One region of the Micromonospora sp. NPDC047134 genome, then DNA from elsewhere that is predicted to be linked to it. Evidence: riboswitches for the same ligand, from Rfam matches in the RefSeq annotation. Region 1 holds a riboswitch; the other holds the start of a gene.
What was found. Region 1 has a riboswitch for thiamine pyrophosphate ahead of thiE (thiamine phosphate synthase). Riboswitches for the same ligand answer to the same signal wherever they lie in the genome.
Positions count from the first base shown of each region.

Region 2: linked by a shared signal. The riboswitch ahead of ABZ795_RS21690 (ECF transporter S component) and the one ahead of thiE (thiamine phosphate synthase) in region 1 are both predicted to bind thiamine pyrophosphate.

Region 1 covers NZ_JBEYUI010000018.1:71,714-74,889, reverse strand. Annotated here, with positions in the region: gene thiS (sulfur carrier protein ThiS) at 1-44, opposite strand, end outside; gene thiO (glycine oxidase ThiO) at 35-1,120, opposite strand; gene thiE (thiamine phosphate synthase) at 1,177-1,803, opposite strand; TPP riboswitch at 1,798-1,907, opposite strand; gene ABZ795_RS21095 (ThuA domain-containing protein) at 2,239-3,176, shown strand, end outside.
Region 2 covers NZ_JBEYUI010000019.1:66,527-69,702, forward strand. Annotated here, with positions in the region: gene ABZ795_RS21685 (ABC transporter ATP-binding protein) at 1-1,165, opposite strand, end outside; gene ABZ795_RS21690 (ECF transporter S component) at 1,299-1,889, opposite strand; TPP riboswitch at 1,959-2,064, opposite strand; gene ABZ795_RS21695 (permease) at 2,341-3,176, shown strand, end outside.

The DNA.
Region 1 (3,176 bases):
CCGTCGGGCACCACCTGCCCGACTCCGTTGACCGTCAACTCCATCTGTCGTCCTCCTTGCTGTCCGGACGGAACCGGTCGGCCCGGAAGGGACTGAGCATCGACTCGTCCGCTTCCGCCCCGGTGATCAGGCCGGTGATCAGGTCCGCGGTGACCGGGGTCAGCACGATTCCGTGCCGGTGGTGACCGGTGGCCGCCAGCACCTGCGGGCGGTCGGGCAGCGGCCCCAGGATCGGGGCGTTGTCCGGGGTGCCGGGGCGCAGCCCGGCGATCGTCTCCACCAGGTCGTACTCGGCCAGTTCGGGCAGCAGGTCGATTGCGGCCCGCAGCAGCCGCAGCACCGCACCGGCGGAGACCGCCAGGTCGGAGCGTTCCTCGACGGTGGCACCGACCACGACCTCACCGCACTCGCGCGGGACCAGGTAGACGTGCTCGCCGTCGGCGTACCCCCGGATGACGTGCCGGAAGCCCGGCGGGCCGCCGTCCGGGGTACGCAGCCGCAGCACCTGGCCCTTCACCGGGCGGACCGGCAGCCCGGTCAGGGCGGTGGCGCCGCAGCCGGCGGCGACCACGGTCACCTCGGCGGACACCTCGGACAGTCGCCCCACCGGCTCGGTGACCAGCACCGCGCCGGCCCGCTCGGCGGCCAGCCGCAGCGCCGGTACCAGCCGACGCGGATCGACCTGGTGATCGGTGGCGGCGAGGGCACCCCCGCGAACCCGGGGGGCCAGCGCCGGTTCATGCTCGCGCAACTGGGAGGGCAGCAGCGGGGTCACCGGCAGACCCAGACCCTGCTGGTACGCCCACAGCCGCCGCGCCTCGGCCAGGTCGTCGGCGGTCAGCCCGACCATCAGGGTGCCCTCAGTCCGGTACCCGATGTCCAGGCCGCTGGCCTCGGTCAGCTCGGCGGCGAAGGCCGGCCAGCGTCGAGCGGACTCGGTGAGCAGCCCGGTCAGTTCGTGTTCACCGAAGTACGCCTCCGCCACCGGCGCCAGCATCCCGGCGGCCACCTGGGAGGCTCCCGACCCCGGAGCCGGATCGTGCACCACTACCCGCAGTCCCCGGGCCGCGCACCGCCAGGCGATCGCCAACCCGATCGGCCCCGCCCCCACCACCGCCACCTGCGGTGCAAGGAAGGGCCCCCGCTTAACGTCTCCGGTATAGGAAGGGCCCCTGCTTAACACGTCAGCGCCCTGACCAGCTCGGCTGCGGCGTGGGCGGGATCGGCGGCTGCGGAGAGCGCGCCGACCACCGCCACCCCGTACACGCCGGCGGCCCGTAACCCGGGTACGTCCGCCGCCGTCACTCCCCCGATGGCGATCACCGGCACGGCGACCGCCTCGACCACCGCCCGGACGCCGGCCACCCCGATCGCCGGTGGCAGGCCGTCCTTCGTGGTGGTGGCGTGGCAGGGGCCCACGCCCAGATAGCTGGCTCCGGCGGCGACCGCCTCGGCGGCCGAAACCGGCTCCCGGGCGGTGGCGCCCAGCACCGCCTGCGGGCCGAGCACCTGCCGGGCCGCCGCCACCGGCAGGTCCTCCGCGCCGACATGACCGCCGGCGGCCCCCGCCGCCAACGCCACATGCAGGCGGTCGTTGACCAGGCAGGTGACGCCGTACGGCCGGCAGCGGGCGAGCACCCGGCAGGTCAGCTCGTACGCCTCCCGGTCGGTGACGGCGTCCTCGGCCCGGACCTGGACCACCAGCTCGGGGTGGGCCACCGGCAGGACGGCCGCGAGCACGGCCAGCGCATCCCGCCCCGGTCGAGTGTCGGTGATCAGATGCAGTCGTCCGAGGGACGGCACGGCAACACTCCTCCCTGCGCCGGCATTACCCGGATCAGGTTCGACGGTCGGGGGCTGGCAGCCCCCCTCTCAGCCCGGTACACCGGGCTCCCGTGGGTTCGTTGGGTGTCACCGTACGTCGTTTCGGCTGCGCCGCCAACCCCCGGACCCGCCCCGGCCAACCCCGGGAGCTGGCCGGACTCCACCGTTTCACTCTCATCCGGCGACCAGAAGGGACCCGGTTACGCAGTGACTCATGCCAATTGGATGACGCCTCGTTACCAAGCTGTTACATCAATGAGTCTTGCCCGAAACCGATCGATCAAAGGAAATTTGATTGATCGGCTCAGTTCCTCGGCAGCCAGACCCTCACCGTCAGGTACGAGCACTCGGACCGACCCGGAGTAGCCACCGACGTCCGCTCCGACCCGTCCTACACGGAAAGAGGAGATCTTCGTGCCCCGACTCAGCCGCGGGCGAGCAACGCTCGACCCGTTAGCCGTGGCGCTACTCGCCCTGGCACTCGTTCTGACCGCCGCGCCGTTCCCGATCGCCCGCCCCACAGCCGCCCAGGCCGCCGGCCGTACCACCACCCAGGCCGCCGCCCCCACCACCGCTCAGGCCGCGGCGGCGGAGCCGTTCTCCGTCCTGGTGTTCTCCAAGACCGCCGGGTTCCGCCACGACTCGATTCCCGCCGGCATCCGGGCCATCCAACAGCTCGGCACCGCGAACAACTTCACCGTCGTCACCACTGAGGACGGTGCGGCCTTCACCGACACCAACCTGGCCAGGTTCAAGGCGGTCATCTGGTTGTCGACCACCGGCGACGTGCTCAACGCCACTCAGCAGTCGGCCTTCGAGCGCTACATCCGGGCCGGTGGCGGATACGTCGGGGTGCACGCCGCCTCCGACACCGAGTACGACTGGGCCTGGTACGGCCAACTGGTCGGGGCCTACTTCAACAGCCACCCGGCCAACCAGACCGCCACCGTGAAGGTCGAGGACACCACCCACGAGTCGACCCGGCACCTGCCGGACCGGTGGTCCCGCTTCGACGAGTGGTACAACTTCCGCACCAACCCCCGCGCCCGTCAGGTGCAGGTGCTGGCCTCGCTGGACGAGCGCAGCTACAGCCCCGGCAGCGGGGCGATGGGGCACGACCACCCGATCGCCTGGTGCCAGAACTACGACGGTGGCCGGTCCTGGTACACCGGTGGCGGGCACACCCAGGAGTCCTTCGCCAACGCCGAGTTCCTCCAGCACCTGCTCGGCGGCATCCAGACCGCGGCCGGGGTGGTGCACGCCGACTGCGGCGCCGGTCGGGCCGCCAACTTCGAGAAGGTGACGCTGGACAGCAACACCAGCAACCCGATGGAGCTGGACATCGCCGAGGA
Region 2 (3,176 bases), on a different contig from region 1:
CCAGCTTGTCCAACCGCAGCCGGTGCAGCAACTCGTCCACCCGGTCGCGGATCGTCGCCTCGCCGGCACCGGTACGCCGGGGGCCCAGGGCCAGTTCGTCGAAGACCGTACTGGTGACGAACTGGTGCTCCGGATCCTGGAACACCGAGCCGATCCGGCGGGCCAGTGCCGGTGCGCGCCAGCGGTGCGGTGGCCGGTGGGCGTCCGCCCCGGCCAGCTCCGCGCTGGCCGACAGCCGTCCGGTACCCGGCTTGCCCAGTCCGCCGAGCAGCAACGCCAGGGTGGACTTGCCGGCACCGTTGGGACCGAGCACGGCCAGCGCCTCACCTGCGCGTACGGTCAGATCGGTGGAGGCCAGCCGGGGCGGCTGGCCGAGCCCGTCGGCGGTGAGTAACACCTCGCCGGCCGGGGTGGTGGCCTGGCGCGGGGGAAGCTGGCGGCCCGGCACCCAGACCCCCTCGGCGGCCAGGGCGTCCCCGTGGGCGGCGAAGACCTGATCCGGTGGGCCGTCGGCCCGCACCCCGCCGCCGGGTTCGAGTACCACCACCCGGTCCACCAGGGGCAGGGCGTCGGAGATCCGGTGCTCGACCAGGATCAGGGTGGTGTCGCCGCCGACCGCGCGGGCGATCGCGGTGCGGACCAGGTCCGCCCCGGCCGGGTCGAGGTTGGCGGTGGGCTCGTCGAGCAGCAGCAGGTCGGGGCGGAGTGCTAGGGCCCCGGCCAGGGCCAGCCGCTGCTGTTCGCCGCCGGAGAGTGCCGCGGTGGGGCGGTCCCGGTGGTACGGGAACCCGACCCGGTGCAGCGCCTCGTCCACCCGGGGCCAGATCTGGGCCGCCGGTACCCCCCGGTTCTCCAGCCCGAACGCCACATCGTCGCCGCTGCGGGCCATGACGAGTTGGGACTGCGGATCCTGGAAGACGATGCCGACCCGTTCCCGGGTCTCGGTCGGGGGGCGACCGTCGATCTCGATGGTGCCCTCCTGCTCACCGGAGTCCTCCGGCAGCAGCCCCGCCAGCGCCGCCAGCAGAGTGCTCTTGCCCGCCCCGGAGGGCCCGAGCAGCAACACCCGCTCGCCCCGCCGCACCCGCAGGTCCACCCCCCGCAGGGCCCAGGCCCGCCGCCCCGCATGCCGCCACCCAAACCCCCGCACCCAAACCCCACCCACCCCCACCACTCCTCTCCTCCCCTCACTGCTTCCCAACCCCCACCCCCGATCGTTGCGGTGATCAAGAAGTTTGCGTCTGGAATCGCGGCTCGCCAGACGCAAACCTCTTGATCAACAGGAGTGAAGGGTGGTGTTAGACGAGGGGGCGGTTGCGGCCGGCGGGGAAGCGGTCCAGGACGCCGGTGCCGGCGAGCGCCTTGGTGAGGGCGTAGCCGCCGGCGCCGGCTACCACGGTGGCGCTGACCACGGTGAGCAGCGCGTACGGGATCCGGTAGCTGCCCAGCTCGTACGCGGTGTTCCAGACGAAGAAGTCGAACAGGGCGGCACCCAGACCGGTCAGCGCGCCGGCCAGCAGTGCGGTCGGCAGCCGGAAGGAGCGGTACCGGAAGGCGGCGAAGGCCAGTTCCGCACCGAGACCCTGGATCAGACCCTGGACGATGGTGACACCGCCCCACTCCGAGCCCAGCAGTGCGGAGACCGTAGCCGCGACCGCCTCGCAGAACAGCGCGGCACCCGGCTTACGGATCACCAGCCCGCCGAGCACCGCCGGGACCAGCCAGACCCCGTACATGATGGCCTGGCTGGCCGGGAAGAAGGCGAAGGCGGGGTCCGCGACCCGCCAGACCGCGCCCCAGGCCCAGAAGATCACGCCGAAGGCGACCGCGATCACTGCGGCCACGACGATGTCGATGGTGCGCCACCGGTTGGTGGTCGGTTGGCTCATGATTGCTCCCAGTCCAGTGTCGAACCAGGTAAGACGCACGCCGCGCCCGACGGCACCGGGCCGTGGCGGGCAGGAGGTGGACCGAACTCCCTGCGCTGGCATTACCCAGATCAGGTACGGAGGGTCTGCGGGCGAACCCGCACTCTCAGCGCTGTGCGCTCCCCTGTCGGAGGTGAAGTTGTCTCGCCGACGCTAACACCTTTAAAGATCAACAGGCAACGTGATCTAGCAGGTCGGGCCGGGTGCGGCCCGGTCGAGGTCGCCAAGGGGGTACGCCCACCCGGCGGATCCCCCCGTTTGGCCGACATCCATCGACCTCACCGTCCCCGGCCGGTACTCTCAGCCCGCCGAACCATCGGGGTGAAGAGACGGCAGGGTGAGCACAGACACGAATCAAGCCGTACCGGTCGACGAACCGCAGAACGGTCCGACCGGCACCGCCACCGACCCCGTGCCTCAGCCGGGCAGTGGGGTGCTGCGGCGATGGGTCGGTGACCGGGTCGGCTCCGTGGAGGTGCTGGCCGGGCTGCTGATCCTGCTGGTCATCTTCCGTGATCCGCTGGCCGGGGCGTTGGACGATCCGCGCCTGCAGACCTGGACCACCGTGTTCGTCTCGATCATGGTGCAGGCGGTGCCCTTTCTGGTCTTCGGAGTGCTGCTCTCGGCCGTGATCGCGGTCTTCGTACCCCGGTCGTTCTGGGCCCGGGCGCTGCCCCGACACCCGGCCCTGGCGGTACCGGCGGCCAGCGCGGCCGGGGTGGTGCTGCCCGGCTGCGAGTGCGGCTCCGTACCGATCGCCGGTTCCCTGATCCGCCGGGGGGTCACCCCGGCCGCCGCCCTGGCCTTCCTGCTGGCCGCACCGGCGGTCAACCCGATCGTGCTGACCGCCACCGCGGTCGCCTTCCCGAACAACCTCGAGATGGTCCTCGCCCGAGGCCTGGCCAGCCTCGTGGTGGCCATGGTGATGGGCTGGCTGTGGCTGCGACTGGGTCGCACCGAGTGGATCAGGATGCCGCGCCGACCGGAGCTGGAGGACCCCCGCCGGGGTCGGGCCTTCTGGGCCGCCGTCCGGCACGACGTCACCCAGGCCGGTGGCTTCCTGGTGCTCGGTGCGATGGCCGCCGCCAGCATCAACGTCCTGGTGCCGGAACGATGGTTGCAGACCCTCGCCGACAACCCCTGGCTGTCCGTCCTGGTGCTGGCGATTCTCGCCGTACTGTTGTCGCTCTGCTCCGAGGCGGACGCCTTCGTGGCGGCCTCGCTGTCCCAGTTCTCCCTGACCTCCCG